DNA from 2 places in the Pseudomonas sp. PS02288 genome. Region 1 is predicted to be linked to the other one. Evidence: predicted binding sites of a transcription regulator. Region 1 holds the regulator's gene; the other holds the start of a gene.
The links. Region 1 encodes sigma-54, which starts transcription at its own class of promoters, with help from an activator protein. Its sites were predicted from a motif close to ANTGGCATNNANNTTGCTNT; they were not measured.

Region 1 (10,005 bases):
GGCGGCGGGGGCGATGCTGTTCGCCGTCGCTCACGAGATCATTCCCGAATCGCATCGGAATGACTTCGAAGTCGAGGCGAGCATCTGCCTGGTGCTGGGGTTCTGCCTGATGAGGGTGCTGGATACGGCGCTGGCCTGAGCCGGCGCCTCACTCGCCTTCGTCGAAGCGGTTGTTGATCAGTTCGACCAGCGCGTCCAGCGCCTCGTCGCACTGCTCGCCCTCGGTATGCAGGTGAATTGCAGTGCCCATCCCGGCGGCCAGCATCATGACCGCCATGATGCTCTTGCCATCGACCAGGCTTTCCGGCCCACGCCCCACGCGAACGGCGCAGGGAAAGCGGCCGGCAACGCCGACGAACTTGGCGGCGGCGCGTGCATGCAGGCCGAGTTTGTTGATGATGGTGATTTCACACGCAGGCATCGCGGGTTCCTTAATGAAGGTCGCGGTGGCGAACCTGGACGTTCTTCAATTGTTCTTTGAGGGCGGCGCCGAGGCGTTCCGCAAGGTAGACCGAGCGATGGTGCCCGCCGGTGCAGCCGATGGCGACGGTGACATAGGCGCGGTTGCTGGCGGCGAAGCGCGGCAGCCATTTTTGCAGATAGGTACTGATGTCCTGATACATCTCCTGCACGTCCGGCTGCGCCGAAAGGTAGTCGATCACCGGTTGCTCCAGGCCCGAATGTTCGCGCAGCTCCGGTTTCCAGTAAGGGTTGGGCAGGCAGCGCACGTCGAACACCAGATCGGCATCTACCGGCATCCCGCGCTTGAAGCCGAAGGATTCGATGAGAAAGGCAGTGCCGGGTTCGGGCTTGTTCAGCAGGCGCAACTTGATGGTGTCGCGCAACTGATAGAGGTTGAGGTGGGTGGTGTCGATCTTCAGGTCGGCGAGGTCGGCGATCGGGCCGAGCAGCTGGCTTTCATCGTCGATGGCTTCGGCCAGCGAGCGGGTGGCGCTGGTCAGCGGATGGCGCCGACGGGTCTCGGAGAAACGCTTGAGCAGCGTCTCCGGCTCCGCGTCGAGGAACAGCACGTCGGACTGGATGTGCCGGGCGCGGACTTCGGCGAGCAACTCGGGAAAGCGCTGCAGGTGGCTCGGCAGGTTGCGCGCATCGATGGACACGGCGACCAGCGGCTGGGCGAGTTCGGTGTGGATCAGCGCCCGCTCGGCGAGCTCTGGCAGCAGGCCGGCTGGGAGGTTGTCGATGCAATAGAAGCCGCTGTCTTCCAGCACGTCGAGCGCGGTGCTCTTGCCCGATCCGGATCTGCCGCTGACGATGATCAGACGCATAGGTTGGTCTTAGTGCCCGCTCTGTACGTCCACCACGACCTGATACAGGGCCTCGCTGCTATCCGCCGCACGCAGGCGCTCGCGCACCTCGGCACGGTCGAGCATGCTGGCTATCTGGCGGAGCAATTCGAGGTGTTCATCGGTGGCCGCCTGCGGCACCAGCAGGACGAATAGCAGGTCCACCGGCGCACCGTCAATGGCGTCGAAGTCGACCGCCGTTTCCAGGTGCATGACCGCGCTGATCGGCGATTCGCAGCCGGCGAGACGGCAGTGGGGAATGGCGATACCGTTGCCGAAGCCGGTGGAACCGAGCTTTTCGCGGGCAACCAGGCTTTCGAAGATGTCCTGGGTTTCTAGGGTCGGTAACTCGCGGGCGATCAGTTGGGCGATCTGCTCGAGTACACGTTTCTTGCTGCCGCCCGGCACGCCGACGAGGGCGCGACCGGGGGTCAGGATATTTTCAAGTCGGATCATAGGGGAGGGTCAGCGAGCCGCAGCACCTTGCTGGCGGTTCAGTTGCTTTTCCTTGTGCTTGATCAGCTGGCGATCCAGTTTGTCGACCAGCAAGTCGATGGCCGCGTACATGTCGTCATGCTCCGCATTGGCGACCACTTCGCCCCCGGCGATGCGCAGGGTGGCTTCGATTTTCTGTTTCAGCTTTTCGACTTCCATGATCACCTGAACGTTGGTGATCTTGTCGAAGTGTCGCTCAAGGCGACTGAATTTCTCCTCGATATAGTCGCGTAGGGCGTCGGTCACATCCAGTTGATGGCCACTGATGTTGACTTGCATACCGCTTCTCCTTGTTGCCGCTTAGAAGAGACAGGCTGACGGGCCTGCCACCGAAAATCTGGCGTTTGAGGCTCTTTTGCCGCTCTCCGGCTATCCGGAGCAGGGGAAGGCGGGTGCCTTCGTTACGGGGCTGACTACATCAGTCGCTTGCGTTCGCTCGAAGGCGCTATGCCCAGCGATTCGCGGTACTTGGCGACTGTGCGGCGTGCCACCTGAATGCCCTGTGCTTCCAGTAAACCAGCGATCTTGCTGTCGCTCAACGGCTTTTTCGCGTTTTCCGCGGCGACCAGTTTCTTGATGATCGCGCGGATCGCGGTGGACGAGCATTCGCCCCCTTCCGAGGTGCTGACGTGGCTGGAGAAAAAGTATTTCAGTTCGTAGATGCCACGCGGGGTGTGCATGAACTTCTGCGTGGTGACGCGGGAAATCGTCGATTCGTGCATGCCCACGGCTTCGGCGATGTCGTGCAGAACCAGCGGCTTCATCGCTTCCTCGCCGTACTCAAGGAAGCCGCGCTGGTGTTCGACGATCTGAGTCGCGACCTTCATCAGCGTTTCGTTGCGGCTCTGCAGGCTCTTGATGAACCAGCGCGCTTCCTGCAGCTGATTGCGCATGAAAGTGTTGTCGGCACTGGAGTCGGCGCGGCGAACGAAGCCGGCGTAGTGGGGGTTGACCCGCAGGCGCGGCACCGCTTCCTGGTTCAGCTCGACCAGCCAGCGCTCGTTGTGCTTGCGCACGATGACGTCGGGCACCACGTATTCGGGTTCGCTGGCTTCGATCTGCGAGCCGGGCCGCGGGTTGAGGCTCTGGATCAGTTCGATGATCTGCCGAAGCTCGTCTTCCTTGAGCTTCATGCGCCGCATCAGCTGGCTGTAGTCGCGACTGCCAAGCAGCTCCAGGTAGTCGCCGACCAGGCGTTGCGCCTCGCTCAGCCACGGGGTCTTCGGCGGTAGCTGGCGCAGTTGCAGGAGCAGGCATTCACTGAGGTCGCGGGCGGCGATGCCGGCCGGCTCGAACTGCTGGATGCGGTGCAGAACGGCCTCGACTTCGTCGAGCTCGATGTCGAGCTCCGGATCGAAGCCTTCGGTGATGTCCGCCAGGGATTCTTCCAGGTAACCCTGGTCGTTGATGCAGTCGATCAGCGTCACGGCGATCAGCCGGTCGGTGTCCGACATCGGCGCCAGATTGAGTTGCCAGAGCAGGTGGCTCTGCAGGCTCTCGCCGCTGGACGTGCGCGAGGTGAAATCCCACTCATCGTCGTCATTGCTCGGCAGGCTGCTGGCGCTGGTCTGGTAGACGTCTTCCCAAGCGGTGTCGACGGGGAGTTCGCTGGGGATGCGTTCGCTGTCGTGCCAGTCGCCCTCTTCGAGGTTCTCCACGGTGGGTACGGTGGATTCCTGGAATGCCACTTCCTGGGTGCCGGGATTGGGCAGGGCATCGCCGTCGGCAAGAGGGTCGGTGTTGTCGAAGTCCTCGCCTTCCTCCTGACGCTCGAGCATCGGGTTGGACTCCAGTGCCTCCTGGATTTCCTGTTGCAGGTCCAGGGTGGACAGTTGGAGCAAGCGAATGGCCTGTTGCAGCTGAGGAGTCATCGTCAGCTGCTGGCCCATCTTGAGAACGAGCGATGGTTTCATGGCAGACCTTGATTACCGGCGTCTAACGCCTGTGCACTGCTGAGCGCCGGAGCGCTGCCGGAAGCAAATTATATGCCCGATTTTAGAATGATTTTCCAGAGATGGGGAACCTTTCCGTAGCGAAAAGCCTTCGCTACAGACGAAACTCGTGGCCCAGATACACCTCTTTGACGATCTGGTTGGCCAGGATCGTTTCGGCGTCGCCTTCGGCGATCAGCCGGCCGTCATTGACGATGTAGGCGGTCTCGCAGATGTCGAGGGTCTCGCGGACGTTGTGATCGGTGATCAGGACGCCGATGCCCTTGTTCTTCAGGTGATGGATGATCTGCTTGATGTCGCCCACGGAGATCGGGTCGACGCCGGCGAAGGGCTCATCGAGGAGAATGAACTTCGGCGAGGTCGCCAGGGCGCGGGCGATCTCGACGCGGCGACGCTCGCCACCGGACAGGCTCATGCCGCGGTTGTCGCGGATGTGGCTGATATGAAACTCCTGCAGCAGGTCTTCCAGCGCGTTGCGCCGGCCGGCGCCGTCGAGGTCCTTGCGGGTCTCAAGGATCGCCATGATGTTGTCGGCGACGCTGAGCTTGCGAAAGATCGAGGCTTCCTGCGGCAGGTAGCCGATGCCGGCGCGGGCGCGGCCGTGCATAGGCTGATGGCTGACGTCCTGATCATCGATCAGCACGCGCCCCTGATCGGCCTGCACCAGGCCGACGATCATGTAGAAGCAGGTGGTCTTGCCGGCGCCGTTGGGGCCGAGCAGGCCGACCACCTGGCCGCTTTCGATCGACAGGCTGACGTCACGGACGACCTGGCGCCCCTTGTAGCTCTTCGCCAGGTGCTGGGCTTTCAGTGTGGCCATTACTGGGGTTGCCCCTGCTGCTCTTTTTTCTTCGGCTGGATCACCATGTCCACCCGCGGACGCGGCGCGGTGACGTTGTTGCCGGTCGCGCGACCGGCATTCACGATCTGCCGCTGGGTGTCATAGACGATCTTCTCGCCCTGGAAGGTATTGCCCTGCTGCACGACCTTGGCCTGGTCGATCAGGACGATACGTTCGTTGTCGGCGAAGTACTGGATGGTCAGGCCATAGGCCTTGACCAGCGGCTTGTCGGGCGCCGGCTTCTGCTCGTAGTAGGCGGGCCGGCCGACCGAGGTGAAGACCTTGATGTCGCCGTTCTTGTCCTGGGTGATGGTGACCGTATCGCCGGTGATCTTCAGGGTGCCCTGGGTGATCACCACGCCGCCGCGGTACACGGCGACGCCCTGCTTGTCGTCGAGCTCGGCGCTGTCCGCCTGGACGCGGATCGGCTGGTCGCGGTCGGAGGGGAGGGCCCATGCGCCTGCGCTTCCTAGCGCGCCGCCCAGGCTGATCAACAGGGGAAGAGCACGGAGGGAGAAACTGTTAACGAGCCTCATACTGGCCTCTTACGTTGGACTTCAGGGTCATCCTGTTGTCATTCAGATACGCTTTCATTCCATTTGCCGTGGTCACCCCGTTGGCGGCGTCGATTCTAACGGCTTGCTCGGTCTGCGCATATTGCTGCTTGGGGAATACGGTCAGGCGGCTGGTGGTGAGGACCGTCGGGCGGCCCTTGGCGTCGGTTCGCTCGACGCGAACGGCGTCGATCAGCTCGGCCTGGGTGCCGCCGGAGGCGACTTCCGCGCGGTCGCTGCGCACATGCCAAGGCAGGTCCGTGCCGCGATAGAGCATCAGGTCCGGCGCGCTGACCAGGGTGATGTCACTGGCCTTGACGTGTTCCAGCTTGGTCGCGGTCATCTCGTACTGCAACTTGCCGTCGGGCTGGTACTGCAGGGTGCGGGCGTTGTCCGCGTAGAAATCGATCTCGGCCTCGTCGACCTTGGCACCTGGCCGGTCGAGGAAGGTCTCCGGGCGGATGTTCCAGTAGCCGAGCGCCACGAGCAGTGCGGCGAATAGGGTCAGGGGGCCGAAGGTGCGCAGTTTACGGAGCATCGCAGGACCTCAGAGATAAGCCGACTGGGCGGCGTCGAGCGTGCCCTGGGCGGCCATGATGAACTCGCAGAATTCGCGCGCCGCCCCTTCGCCGCCGCGGGCGCGGGTGACGCCGTGGGCATGCTGGCGAACGAAGCTGTCGGCGCTGGCCACCGCCATGCCCAGACCCACCCGGCGAATCACCGGCAGGTCGGGGAGGTCGTCACCTAGGTAGGCAACCTGCGCGTAGTCCAGGCCGAGTTGGCCGAGCAGTTCGTCGAGCACCACCAGTTTGTCTTCGCGACCCTGATAAAGGTGCTGGATGCCCAGGTTCTGCGCGCGGCGCTCGACCACCGGCGTCTTGCGTCCGCTGATGATTGCGGTACTCACGCCGGAGCCGATCAGCATCTTGATGCCGTGGCCGTCCAGCGTGTTGAACGTCTTGAATTCGCTGCCATCGGTGAGGAAGTACAGCTTGCCGTCGGTGAGCACGCCATCGACATCGAAGATCGCCAGCTTGATCGCCCGGGCGCGTTGCAGCAGGTCGGCATCGCCCATCACATCACCCCCGCGCGCAGCAGATCGCCCAGGTTGAACGCGCCAATCGGCTTGTCGGCCTCGTCGACCACCACCAGCGCGCTGATCTTGTTGTCTTCCATGATCTTAAGCGCCTCGGCGGCGAGCATGTCGGGGCGCGCGGTCTTGCCATGCACGGTCATGACCTCGTCGATCAGCGCCTGGCGAATGTCCAGGTCACGGTCCAGCGCGCGGCGCAGGTCGCCGTCGGTGAAGATTCCGGCGAGGTGACCCTCCGTATCGGTCACCGCCGTCATGCCCAGTCCCTTCTGGCTCATTTCCAGCAGCGCCTGGCGCAGCGACGTGCCCTTGGCCACCTGCGGCAGCGCCGCGCCGCTGTGCATCACGTTCTCGACCTTGAGCAGCAGGCGCCGGCCCAGCGCGCCGCCGGGATGGGAGAAGGCGAATTGTTCGGCGGTGAAGCCGCGCGCTTCCATCAAGGCGATTGCCAGCGCATCGCCGAGGACCAGCGCGGCGGTGGTGGAGGAGGTTGGCGCCAGGCTCAGCGGGCAGGCTTCCTTGTCGACGCCGGCGTCCAGGTGTACGTCGGAGGCGAGCGCGAGCAGCGATTGCGGATTGCCGGTCATGCCGATCAGCTTGATCCCGAGGCGCTTGATCAGCGGCAGCAAGGTGACGATTTCGGCGGCGGTGCCGGAGTTCGACAGCGCCAGCACTACGTCATCGCCGGTGATCATGCCCATGTCGCCATGGCTGGCCTCGGCGGGGTGGACGAAGAACGATGTGGTGCCGGTGCTCGCCAGGGTGGCGGCGATCTTGCGGCCAATGTGGCCGGACTTGCCCATGCCGAGCACCACCACGCGACCCTTGCTGGCGAGGATCAACTCGCAGGCTCGGGTGAACTCGCCGTCTAGGCGGGGCAGCAGGCCCTCGATCGCTTCGATTTCCAGGCGGATCGTGCGTTGGGCCGATTGGATCAGGTCGTTCGATGGAGTCATGGGCGGCGGCGGTTCGATCAAAAGGGAACGATTATACCGGCAAAGGCCGTTGACGCTCACCTGCCTTCGCCCGGGGCACGCAGGCAAAACATGCAACCGCATGCGTCGCCGCCTTTGGGCGCTGTCGCGGCGGTGCTATAGTGCGCGCCCAAACCGGCTGGCCGCAAAACGCCTGTGCCCTCCCTAGAGCGCACGGCGTCTGCTGCATAGGCTGTGTGGCAAGGAGTATCAATGAGCGGCGATAACGGTTATGCGGTCGAGCTGAAGGGCGTCACCTTCATGCGCGGCACGCGTAGCATCATGAACAATGTCGACATCCGCATCCCGCGTGGCAAGGTCACCGGGATCATGGGTCCGTCCGGCAGTGGCAAGACCACCCTTCTTCGGCTCATCGCCGCCCAACTGAAGCCTTCCAGTGGCGAGGTGTGGGTCAACGGGTACAACCTGCCGTGCCTGTCGCGCCACGAACTGTTCGACATGCGCAAGCAGATGGGCGTCCTGTTCCAGAGCGGCGCGCTGTTCACCGACCTCGACGTGTTCGAGAACGTCGCGTTTCCGCTGCGCGTTCACACCAAGCTGCCCGAAGAAATGATCCGTGACATCGTCCTGATGAAGCTGCAGGCGGTCGGCCTGCGCGGTGCCGTAGAGCTGATGCCCGACGAACTCTCCGGTGGCATGAAGCGCCGCGTCGCGCTGGCCCGGGCCATCGCGCTGGACCCGCAGATACTCATGTACGACGAGCCCTTCGTAGGCCAGGACCCGATCGCCATGGGCGTCCTGGTGCGCCTGATCCGGCTGCTCAACGATGCCCTCGGCATCACCAGCATCGTGGTTTCCCATGACCTCGCCGAAACCGCCAGCATCGCCGACTACATCTATGTGGTGGGCGATTCCCAAGTCCTTGGCCACGGTACGCCGCAGTCCCTGCGCGAGTCGGATAACCCGCGCATCCGCCAGTTCATGAAAGGCACTCCGGACGGTCCGGTGCCGTTCCACTACCCGGCGGCGGACTTCCGCGACGAACTCCTGGGGGGGCGCTGATGCGCAAGAAGTCTTTCCTCGAACGGGTGCGTCTGCTCGGCAAGGCCGGCATCGACACGCTCGCCGCATTGGGGCGTTCCACGCTGTTCCTGTCGCGTGCCCTGTTCGGGCGTAGCGAGCTGGGCGGCGGCATGCAGCTCCTGGTTCGCCAGCTGTATTCGGTCGGCGTGATGTCGCTGGCGATCATCGTGGTCTCCGGCATGTTCATCGGCATGGTGCTGGCGCTGCAGGGCTACAACATCCTCAGCAAGTACGGCTCGGACCAGGCGGTCGGCCAGATGGTCGCGCTGACCCTGCTGCGCGAGCTCGGCCCGGTGGTCACCGCATTGCTGTTCGCCGGCCGCGCCGGGTCGGCCCTGACGGCCGAGATCGGCAACATGAAGTCCACCGAGCAGCTTTCCAGCCTGGAAATGATCGGTGTCGATCCGCTCAAGTACATCATCGCGCCGCGCCTGTGGGCCGGTTTCATTTCCATGCCGCTGCTGGCGATGATCTTCAGCGTGGTCGGCATCTGGGGCGGGGCGATGGTCGCCGTGGACTGGCTGGGAGTCTACGAAGGCTCCTTCTGGTCGAACATGCAGGGCAGCGTCACCTTCACCTCGGACGTGCTCAACGGGGTTATCAAGAGCGTCGTTTTCGCCTTCGTGGTGACCTGGATCGCCGTGTTCCAGGGCTACGACTGCGAGCCGACCTCCGAAGGAATCGGCCGCGCGACGACCCGAACCGTGGTCTACGCCTCTCTGGCCGTGCTCGGGCTGGACTTTATTCTGACCGCTTTGATGTTTGGAGATTTCTGATGCAAATCCGCACCCTCGAAATTGGTGTCGGCCTGTTTCTTCTGGCCGGGCTGCTGGCACTGCTGCTGCTCGCCCTGCGCGTCAGCGGTCTGTCGCCGACGGCGGATACCAATACCTACACGCTGTATGCGCACTTCGACAACATTGCGGGTCTTACCGTAAGGGCGAAGGTGACCATGGCCGGTGTCAACATCGGCAAGATCACCGCTATCGACCTGGACCGCGATACCTACACCGGTCGCGTGACCATGGCGATAGACGAGTCGGTGAACAACCTGCCGACCGATTCGACCGCGTCGATCCTCACGGCTGGCCTGCTGGGCGAGAAATACATCGGCATCAGCGTCGGCGGCGAGGAGGAAGTGCTGAAGGAGGGCGGTACCATTCGCGACACGCAATCGTCGCTGGTGCTGGAAGACCTCATCGGCAAGTTCCTGATGAATTCGGTGAATAAAGAAGCCAAATGAGGATGTGCACCATGATGACTGCCTTGCGCCACGGCCTGCTGATCCTGCTTGCCGCTCTGCCGCTCTTCGCCAACGCCGCGCCCTCTGCGCAGCAGGTCGTGCAAAAGACCGTGGACGAGCTGCTTTCCGACCTGCAAGCCAACAAGCAGCAGTACAGCACCGACCGCGAAGCCTTCTACAAGGCGCTCAACGACATCCTCGGGCCGGTGGTCGACTCCCAGGGCATTTCCCGCAGCATCATGACCGTGAAGTACTCGCGCAAAGCGTCGCCCGAGCAGATCAGCCGCTTCGAGGAAAACTTCAAGCGCAGCCTGATGCAGTTCTACGGCAACGCGCTGCTCGAGTACGACAACCAGGACATCAAGGTGCAGTCCGCCAAGGAAGACGGCGAGCGCGCTACGGTCGGCATGAACGTCACCGACAGCAAGGGCACCGTCTACCCGATTTCCTACACCCTGGTGAAGCTGAACGATCAGTGGATGCTGCGCAACGTGATCATCAA
Region 2 (10,005 bases), on a different contig from region 1:
TCTGCGTGCCGACGATGCGCACACCGGTACCCAGCTGCAGGCCGGACGGCAGCTGGTTGTCCTGGGTCGCCTGGGCGCCCGGCTGACGACGAACCTGATAGAGCAGGTCCTGGAACTCGGCGCGGTCACGCTTGAAGCCGGTGGTCGAGACGTTCGCCAGGTTGTTGGAAATGGTCGTCAGGTTCATGTCCTGGGCGGACAGACCGGTCTTCGCGACCCAAAGTGCAGAAAGCATGTGGCTTCTCCTCGCGTCGGTTTTTCGACGCCTCAATCACTTATTCAGCTGAATTGCAAAACCTTGGCCAAGGCGGCCGAGTCGTCCTCGGCGGTTCGCATCATCTTGATGTGCAGTTCGAATTGGCGGGACAGCGCCAGGATCGAGGTCATCTCCTCGGCGGCGTTGACGTTGCTCGCCTCGACGAAACCGGAGGCCACGCGCACGTTGGCATCCACGTCCGGCGCGGGCTGGCCGGCCTTCATGTGGATCAGGCCGTCGGTGCCCTTCTCCATCTGCTTCTGGTCCGGGTTGACCAGCTTGAGGCGGTCGACCTGGGCGATGACGTTGGCGCTCTGGCCCTGGGAGCGGATGCTGATGCTGCCGTCCTGACCGATCTCGATCTTGGTCGCCGGCGGTACGGAAATCAGTCCGCCGTTGCCCAGGACCGGAAAGCCGCTGGCGGTACGCAGGATGCCGACGGCGTCGACCTCGAGGCTGCCGGTGCGCACGTAGGCCTCGCCACCGCTGGGCGCCTGCACGGCCATCCAGCCATCGCCTTCGATGGCGACGTCGAGATCGCGGCCGGTTTCCTGCAGCGCCGCCGGGGTGAAGTCAGTGGCCGGACGTTCGCTCATGGCGTAGACCCGCGACGGCATGCTCTCGCCGAAGACCTGCATGGAGCGCGCTTGCTCCAGGTCCTTGCGGAAGCCGGACGTCGAGACGTTCGCCAGATTGTTGGCGTGCGCGCGCTGGGCCATCTCGTTCTGGCTGGCACCGGTCATGGCGACGTAGAGAAGTTTGTCCATGAATCACCTCGAAGCGACGGAGGAGCGCCGTCATTGAATCGTTCGAGAGTGATAAAGCAAGCGCTATGCCAAAAACAGAATAGCGCTTTAGGCAATTGATTTTAAAAGAAAAAGCCTCGAAAGAGGCTTTTGTGCAGCGAAGCAAGCGGCAGTTATCTGCCGCCTGCTGCTGAAGCGGATCAGGTCATCTGGATAATGGTCTGATTGATCGTGCTCTCGGTCTCGATGGTCTTGGCGTTCGCCTGGTAGTTGCGCTGGGCAACGATCAGGTTGACCAGTTCGGCAGTCAGGTCGACGTTGGAGTCTTCCAGCGAACCGGACGCCAGCGTGCCCAACGTGCCCGAACCCGGCACGCCGATCACCGGCTCGCCCGAGGCGAAGGACTCGGCCCAGTCGGTGTTGCCGACCGGCGTCAGGCCCTGCATGTTGGCGAACGTCGCCAGCACGGTCTGGCCGATCACCTTGGACTGCCCGTTGGTGTAGGTGGCGAACAGGCTGCCGTCGTCGGCGACTTCCAGGCCGGACAGCTGACCGGTGGTGTAACCGTCCTGGCTCACGCTGTTCACCGCGAAGTTAGTGTTGGTCTGGGTCGAACCGCGCATGTCCAGGGTCAGGCCCGTGGCGTTGGCGGTAGCGCCGTTGCTGCCCCAGGTAACCGGATTGGTGTTGCGGTTGGTGATGGTCGCAGGCACCCAGTCGGTCAGCGAAAGAACGCCGGCCGGAGACGTGGCGACACCGTCGAAGCCGGTTGCGCCAACCAGGTTCCCGGAGGCATTGAAGGTCAAGTTCGAAGCGTAGGGCGCGGTGCCCAGCGCTTCGGAGGCCGCGGCCACGGCCGAAGCGACGCTGGCAGCAGTGGCGCCGGTGGCGGCGGCGGCAGCGTTGGCGGCCGCGGTCACGCTGGCGTCGGTGCCGGCAGGCAGCGAGGCGACCACGCTGGCCGGCGTCGAGCCGGCGGCGTTAGCGGCGGTCTGCGCGGCGCCTACGGCAGCGCTGTCACCGCCCGGGTTGCTCGGGTTGCGTCCGTCGACGGTCACGTACATGGTCCAGCTGTTCGCGTCGTTCTTCACGAAGTACTGCGACATGGTGTGCGAGTTGCCCTGGGAGTCGTAGACGTCGACCGAGGTGGACCAGTTGTAGCTCGCCGAGACCGACGGATTGAACGGCGTGGTGGTCGGAACGGCCGCGGTGGAGTTCAGCGCGACGACCTGGTCGATATCGGTGGTGGCCTTCGGCAACTGGTTGGTGGTATCGATCTTCAGGTCGGTGATCACCCCGTTGACGATGTTGCCGCTGGCATCGACGCCGTAGCCCTGCAGCCTGTTGCCCGAGTTGTCGATGACGAAACCGGCGCTGTCCGAATGGAAGGTGCCGTTACGGGTGTAGACCCGGGAGCCATTGTCGCTGAGCACGAAGAAGCCGTTGCCGTTGATCGCCAGGTCCAGGCTGCCACCAGTGGAGGTGATGTTGCCCTGGGTGAACTGCTGCGAGACGTTGGCGGTGAGTACGCCGCTGCCGGTGGTGTTCTTGCCGGAGCCGAACATCGAGGTGGCGTATACGTCGGCGAACTCGGCGCGGGAGGCCTTGAAGCCGGTGGAGCCCACGTTGGCAATGTTGTTGCCGGTCACGTTGAGGTTCTTGCTGGCGGCGTTGAGGCCACTCAGGCCGATATTGAAAGACATGAATTTCTCCTTCCGGCGCGCCGGCTTACTGGCCAATCACCTGGACTTGCGACAGCTTCACGCTGCCCATCCCGGCTAAGTTGAGGGTCATTTCTCCGCCGTCCTGTCCCAGCGTCACGCTGCTGACAGTCGCCGGCATGTAGGTCGAAAGAGCGGTCTTGGTGTCATCGATGGTGGCGGTCGCCTTGAACGTGTAAGTGCCGGCCGCGAGCTTCGTGCCATTGGTGTCGGTACCGTCCCACTCGAAAGTGACGTTGCCGGCCTCCTGGGCGCCGAGATTGATCTTCTTCACCACGGCGCCGGCGGAGTCGTACACGCTGACGGTGGTTTCGGTGCCGGCCTCAGGCAGCTTCACCGCGCCGGTGATGCCGGTAGAGGTATCCACGACCGCCTTGTCGGTTTGCGCGATCACCGAACGACCGACCAGCGACGAGGCCTGCAGCGCCTGCGAGGACTGGAAGCCGCTGGTGATGGTGTTGACGGACGCGTTCAGGTTCTCCATGCCCTCGACCTGGCTGAACTGCGCCAGCTGGGCGACGAACTCGCTGTTGTCCTGGGGATCGAGCGGGTTCTGGTTGTTCAACTGGGTAACCAGCAATTGCAGGAAGTCGTTCTTGCCCAGCGAGCTGGAGCTGCTGGACGAACTGGTGCTGCTGGAATCTTTCGGCTTCGTGGTACTGGACAGTCCGGCCAGTACGTCGGAGGCGCTATTGACAGTGCTCATTGAAGTTCTCCGCTTACTGACCCAGCGTCAGTACTTTCTGCATCATTTGTTTGGCGGTGTTCATGATTTCCGCGTTGGTCTGGAACGCACGGCTGGCGGAGATCATGTCGGCCATTTCCTCGACGACGTTGACGTTGGGGTAATACACGTAGCCGTCCTTGTCCGCGGCCGGATGGTTGGGCTCATAGCGCGCCTGCAACTCGCTCTGGTCCTCGACGATTCCGGTCACCTGAACGCCTACGCCGGCCTGGCCCTGGTCCTCGAACAACGAACCGCCACCAGCGCCCTGGGCGCCATCGAGCATGGTGGCGAACACCGGATGCCGCGCGCGGTAGGTCTGATCGACGCTGGAGGAAACGGTGTCAGCGTTGGCGATGTTGCTGGCGACGGTATTCAGGCGCGTGTTCTGCGCACTCATGCCGGTACCGGCGATATTGAACAGGCTACTGAGTGACATGCTTATTCTCCGCGAATGGCCTCGATCAGCCCTTTGAACTTGCTATTGAGAAGCGTGAAGCTGGCCTGGAATTCCAGAGAGTTCTGGGCGTAGGCGGCCTGCTCGACCTGTTCGTCGACGGTGTTCTGGTCCAGCGACGGCTGGGTCGGAATGCGGTAGCGCAACGACGCGTCGGTGGTGGTCATGGCAATGCCTTCCGCCTCGATGTGGCGACTGCTGGTGGTCGTCAGCGTCGGCATGTTCGAGCTGGAGCCACCCTTCGCCATCTTGTCCGCCTGCTCGGCGAGCACCGCGCTGAAGTCCAGGTCGCGGGCCTTGTAGTTGGGCGTATCGGCGTTGGCGAGGTTATTGCCTAATACCTCGGCGCGTTGTGCACGGAAGGCCAGGGCTTTCTCGTGGATACCGAGGGCGTTGTCGAAACTGATGCTCATGGTCACGGGACCTATGCGGTGTGCTGTATCAGCGATAAAGCAAGCGCCATGCCATGAATTTTCTTGCTTATAGATCAGCGAGTTGCAAAGCCGCGACAAAAACCGGATGCGAAAACGGCAATTAATTTCCGCTTTCGGAGGTTCTCTTCCGGAGGGGGCGGCAAAACTTTGGCGCCGTGGGCGGCAAGCCATGCCAGGGAGCGGCAAGCGCTTTCCGCCGCGGAAAGCGCTCAGGAGGAAAAGGCCTTACTTGACCTTGTAGATGATGCCGGGGCTGCACTGAACCATCTGGTAGAGGTCGGGCAGCCCGTTCAGCGCTTCGGACGCGCCGAGGAACAGGTAGCCACCCGGTTTCAGCGTGGCGTGGATGCGCGTGAGGATGTCCTTCTTCACTTCCGCGGAGAAGTAGATCAACACGTTGCGGCAGAAGACGATATCGAACTTGCCAAGCACCGAATAGCTGTCCAGCAGGTTCAGCGCGCGGAACTCGATCCGGTTGCGGATCGGCGCCTTGACCGCCCAGCGGCCCGGCGCCTTCAGGTCGAAGTAACGCTGCAGGCGCTCCTGCGAGAGGCCCCGCCCCATCGCCAGGCTGTCGTACTCGCCGGACTTGCAGGCGGTGAGCATGGTCCCGGAAAGGTCGGTGGCGACTATCTGCACGCCGGCCTTGAGCTGCCCTAAGTTGGTCCGCTCGAACTCGTCGATCGCCATGGACAGCGAATAGGGCTCCTGCCCCGACGAACAGGCGGCCGACCAGATTCGCAGCCGTTGCCCACCGGCGTTCTTGATCATCTCCGGAAGAATCCGGGACTTCAGCACCTCGAACGGGTAGGCGTCGCGAAACCAGAGGGTCTCGTTGGTCGTCATCGCGTCGACCACCTGCTCGCGCAGGCCGCTGCGCGGCTGACTTTCGATACGCTGGACCAGCTCGCTCAGGGAACGGATGGATTGCTGCTCCATCAGTTTGTTGAGGCGGCTGGATACCAGGTACTGCTTGTTGCTGCCGAGCAGGATGCCGCAGGTTTTCTCCAGGAAAACCCGAAACTGCTCGAAGTCCAGATTGCCTGAAGACACGGGTGCTGCCTCTCCGATCCGATGGGCTGCCAAGAGTATTCCTTAGCCGTTGGCTGATTGTTTGACACGCTCGACGACCCGCGAAGCGAGGTCGTCGGGGCGGAACTTGGCGAGAAAATCGTCGGCGCCCACTTTCTTCACCATGGCCTGGTTGAACACGCCCGACAACGAAGTATGCAGGAGAATGTGCAGCTTCTGCAGGCGCTGATCGGCGCGGACCTCCGCGGTGAGCGTGTAGCCGTCCATCTCCGGCATCTCGATGTCGGAAATCATCATCAGCAATTCGTCTTCAGGGTGACGACCCTCGTCGGCCATGCTCTTGAGATAGTCCAGCGCTTGGCGACCGTCGTTCAGCGCAGTCACCTCGACGCCGACGCTTTCCAGACAACGGCTCACCTGCTTGCGTGCCACCGACGAGTCGTCGACGATCAGCACGCGCTTGGTCACCGCGCGCTGCTGGGTCTCGACGTCGATCACGCCCTCGGAGATGACCTCCGAGGTCGGCGCCACTTCGGCAAGGATCTTCTCCACGTCGATGATTTCCACCAGCTGGTTGTCGACCCGCGTCACCGCCGTCAGGAAGTGGTCGCGACCGGCACCCTTGGGCGGCGGATGGATCTCCTCCCAGTGCATGTTGACGATGCGCTCCACGGAACGCACCAGGAAACCCTGCACTTTGGTGTTGTACTCGGTGATGATGACGAAACTGTCTTTCAGGTCATCGAGGCCCGGTTTACCGGTGGCCATGGCCAGGTCGAGGATCGGAATGGTACCGCCGCGAATGCTGGCAACGCCGCGAACGACCGGGCTCGATTTCGGCATGATGGTGAGTTTCGGGCACTGCAGCACCTCCTTCACCTTGAACACGTTGATGCCGTACAGCTGTTTTCCGTCCAGGCGGAACAGCAGCAGCTCGAGGCGGTTCTGCCCCACCAGCTGAGTTCGCTGGTTAACCGAATCCAATACACCGGCCATGCCAGATTCCTCTAAATGAATGTCCCGCGTCTGCTTAGGGTAGCAGGCGGCACGACCCTTGCTATCTCACCTGTCATGAAAGAACTCACGACATTTTTTCGACGCATGATGTCAAAACGACAGCGCATGTCTCGTGTTTTACCCACTTTGTGCGGGCTCGGCTACACCGGTCTGGTGTTGGCCCAGCAAACCATGCCTGAGCAACTTATCGACACGACCCAGGGATTTCTTGAATTCGCCGTGGAAGATTATCTGCGTACCGTGGACATACCGGGCCGCTACGAAATCCAGGTCAACCGGCTCGATCCGCGCCTGCGCCTGCCGCTGTGCGACCAGGAGCTGAACGCCAAGCTGGAAAGCCCGGCCCAACCGATCGGGCGGGTCACGGTGAAGGTCAGCTGCGACGGCAGTTCGCCGTGGAGCGTGTTCGTTCCGGCCCAGGTGAAGGTGTTCCGCGACGTCGTGGTGGTCAAGCGTCCGCTGACCCGCGGCAGCATTATCGGCGAGACCGATGTAGCGCTGGCGGAACGGGACACCGGAACCCTCGGCCAGGCCTTCCTCGTCGCTACCGAGCAGGCGGTCGGCAGCAAGCTGACACGACCGGTGGTCGCCGACCAGGCGATCCTCCTGACGATTCTGGAAAAAGCCGACGTGATCGCCAAGGGCGACCACGTGGTGATCAAGGCGCAAAGCGGCGCCATCAACGTGAACATGCCCGGCGAAGCACTTTCAGCGGGCGCTCCAGGCGAGCAGATCCGGGTCAGGAACCTGCAGTCTCAACGAGTGATCAAGGCACGGGTGACCGGCCCGGGCGTGGTAGAAGTGGCTATGTAAGGCATGAAACGGCTGGCGTGCAGACAGGACGGTTCTTTACACTGGCGGACGGCGCAAATCTTTTTGCTCTGTCTCGCTAAAGTTATCGGCGTGAACGCCGAAAAGCTGGGCAAGCGTCCAGACACCGTCCGAGGTTTTGCATCATGGTTATCGACTTCAACCGGCCCAACAATGCCGTTACGCCGTCTTCGACGACGCGTACCAGCAGCAGCCAGCCCGGCAGTCGCACCGAAGCCGCCGCCGACAGCAAAGCGAGCGGTACCGTCGAGCAGACCCCAGCCAAGGGCGGCGAACCCGTGCAGCTCAGCCAGGAGGCACAGCAATTGCAGTCCGTTAGCGACAAGCTGCGTGACCTGCCCACCGTCGATAGCGAGAAGGTCGCCCGGCTCAAGCAGGCGATCACCGACGGTAGCTATCAGGTCGATAGCAAACGCGTCGCCAGCAAACTGCTCGATTTCGAGTCCCAGCGTTAGCTTCAGGCCGCGCTGGGGATTTTGGACGCTTGATTCCCAGAGCCCGCCGCCATGAACGACACGACCCTGCTGCAACTGTTCAGCGAAGATATCGGCAACGCCGAGCAGTTGCTTGAATTGCTCGAAAGCGAGACCCAGGCCCTGACAAGTCAGGATCTCACCTCCCTGGAAACCATCCTCACCCGCAAGCAGACCCTGCTTGCTCTGCTCGACCAGCATGGCGGGGCGCGGAGTCGCGTGCTCGTCTCGCTGAACCTGAGCGCCGACCGCGCGGGGCTGCAGGCGCTCGCCAAGGTCTCCGCGCAGGGCGAGGAACTGCTCGCTGCCGGCGATCGGCTCAGCGCGCTGCTGCGTGAATGCCAGGACACCAACCTGCGCAATGGGCGACTGATTCGCGCCAGCCAGACCAGCGTCACCAAGCTGCTTGGAATCCTTCGCGGCGCAGAGGTGCCCAACCTCTACAATAATCGCGGAGCGACGTCGCGCGTCGGCTATCAGCGTCCCTTGAGCCAGGCATAAATCCCTGAAATAAGAACGACATGCAGCCGTGATGCCCGTATGCTAGCGCAGCCTATTGCCGGGAGAACGCTGGAGTGCCGAACCCCTTCATCGAGGAGAATGGTCCGCAAGAGCCCAGGCTGCTTAGAGCTCCGCTGGAGATCTTCGCCAACCTGCGCCTGCTACAGCAGAACCATGACCCTCTCGTCATCACCTTCGAAGGCCGCTCGCAGCGTTTCCAGAGTTTCGTTGTCCAGGTCGACCGCGAGCGCAACCTGCTGGCCCTCGACGAACTGATACCCAACGACGGCGAGCGCTACCTGCTGGCCGGCGAGTCCTTCCACGTCGAAGGTTTCCATGAGGGCGTGCGCATCGCCTGGGATTGCGAGCAGAAGCTCTACATCGGCGAGCTCGAAGGCGCTCGCGCGTACTGGGCGACGCAACCCGAGGAGATGCTCTACCACCAGCGCCGGGGCGCCTTCCGCGCGGTGCTGAAACTGACGCAGCCGGTCCAGGTGGGCCTGGACGGCGACAAACTCAGGGCCTCGATCGTCGGCCAGATGCTCGACATCTCCGCCACCGGCTGCAAGCTGCGCTTCGCCGGTGACGTCACCGACCGCCTCAATCCGGGAGAAGTCTACGAGCGCCTGACCGCCGAATTGCCGTTCGGCGCAGTCACCACGTCGGTGGAGTTGCGTCACCAGCGCTATGACGCGAGGCTCGACGTGACCTTCTGCGGGCTGCGTTTTTTCAGCCTCAGCGGGCTTGAGCAGCGCGCGGTCGAGCGCTTCGTCTACCAGTTGCAGCGCGAAGCCCGTCGCCTCGACTGAGCGGCGCCGATCAGCCGTTCGCCGGCGCCTCCGGTGACCCGGCCCCTTCCCCGCCCTGCATCTGCGCTTCCACCACCTGCCCATCGACCCGCGGATCGAGCGCCGCCGTCAGCGGCGAGCTGGCCGTGCTGTCGGGCATCGGGATGTGCTGCAGCGGCGCATCGTCGACCTGATGCAGATTGGTCACCGCTTCCGGGCGAATCCGCCAGACCAGGATCAGCGCGCAAAGGCTGACGAAGGCATACAGCATGTTCGCGCCCAGGTACTTCATCAGCACGCCGGCGAGCAGTGGACCGACGCAGGCACCGATGCCGAAGGTGACCAGCAGCATGGCGCTCAGCGACACCCGGCGCTCGGCCTCCACATGGTCGTTGGAAAACGCCACCGCCAGCGGATAGAGACTGAATTGCAACAGGCTGACGACGAAGCCGAGGGGCAGCAGCACCGCCAGCGGCACCTCGCCCAGCAGCGCCAGCGGAAGCGCCGCCACGCTCAGCAGCAAGGCGCAGACACGAATCAGCCAGGCGCGGTCGCGACGGTCGGAAATCCACCCCAGCGGCCACTGCACCAGCAACGCCGCGAGGATGCAGCTGCCCATGAACACGCCGACCTGCTGCGTCGACAGCCCCAGGCGCGTGGCATACAACGGCGCCAGGCCATAGAAGGAGCCGATCAGCAGCCCCGAGACCAGCACGGTGGTCAGCGACTGCGGCACCCGGCGGATGAAGAAACGCGGTTCCAGCGGCGCCGGATGCAGCGCGGCGGGGTGAATCTTGCGAGTCGCCGCCACCGGCACCAGGCACAGCGCAAAACACATCGCCACCAGCATCAGCAGCTCGATGCCGAGACCCGGGTGGACCACCAGGACCATCTGTCCCAACACCAGCCCGAGGTACGAGGCGATCATGTAGCCACCGAATACCCGCCCACGCTGGCTGGCCTCGGCCTGATCGTTCAGCCAGCTTTCGATCACCATGTACTGGCACATCATGCCCAGGCCCACC

Region 2: the regulator sigma-54 is predicted to act here: its motif matches at 4,354-4,373, upstream of flgB (flagellar basal body rod protein FlgB).

Annotation. Positions count from the first base shown of each region.
Region 1 covers NZ_JASCPA010000078.1:4,421-14,425, reverse strand. Annotated here, with positions in the region: gene QMX85_RS21530 (hypothetical protein) at 1-139, shown strand, start outside; gene QMX85_RS21525 (HPr family phosphocarrier protein) at 149-421, opposite strand; gene rapZ (RNase adapter RapZ) at 432-1,289, opposite strand; gene ptsN (PTS IIA-like nitrogen regulatory protein PtsN) at 1,299-1,763, opposite strand; gene raiA (ribosome-associated translation inhibitor RaiA) at 1,773-2,081, opposite strand; gene QMX85_RS21505 (RNA polymerase factor sigma-54) at 2,216-3,715, opposite strand; gene lptB (LPS export ABC transporter ATP-binding protein) at 3,849-4,574, opposite strand; gene lptA (lipopolysaccharide transport periplasmic protein LptA) at 4,574-5,131, opposite strand; gene lptC (LPS export ABC transporter periplasmic protein LptC) at 5,118-5,687, opposite strand; gene QMX85_RS21485 (HAD family hydrolase) at 5,697-6,224, opposite strand; gene QMX85_RS21480 (KpsF/GutQ family sugar-phosphate isomerase) at 6,224-7,198, opposite strand; gene QMX85_RS21475 (ATP-binding cassette domain-containing protein) at 7,430-8,239, shown strand; gene mlaE (lipid asymmetry maintenance ABC transporter permease subunit MlaE) at 8,239-9,036, shown strand; gene mlaD (outer membrane lipid asymmetry maintenance protein MlaD) at 9,036-9,503, shown strand; gene QMX85_RS21460 (ABC transporter substrate-binding protein) at 9,515-10,005, shown strand, end outside.
Region 2 covers NZ_JASCPA010000001.1:101,338-111,342, reverse strand. Annotated here, with positions in the region: gene flgG (flagellar basal-body rod protein FlgG) at 1-235, opposite strand, end outside; gene flgF (flagellar basal-body rod protein FlgF) at 280-1,023, opposite strand; gene QMX85_RS00505 (flagellar hook protein FlgE) at 1,203-2,705, opposite strand; gene flgD (flagellar hook assembly protein FlgD) at 2,731-3,429, opposite strand; gene flgC (flagellar basal body rod protein FlgC) at 3,443-3,886, opposite strand; gene flgB (flagellar basal body rod protein FlgB) at 3,889-4,317, opposite strand; gene cheR (protein-glutamate O-methyltransferase CheR) at 4,564-5,391, opposite strand; gene QMX85_RS00480 (chemotaxis protein CheV) at 5,434-6,366, opposite strand; gene flgA (flagellar basal body P-ring formation chaperone FlgA) at 6,442-7,200, shown strand; gene flgM (flagellar biosynthesis anti-sigma factor FlgM) at 7,344-7,673, shown strand; gene QMX85_RS00465 (flagellar protein FlgN) at 7,725-8,192, shown strand; gene QMX85_RS00460 (flagellar brake protein) at 8,267-9,001, shown strand; gene QMX85_RS00455 (MFS transporter) at 9,012-10,005, opposite strand, start outside.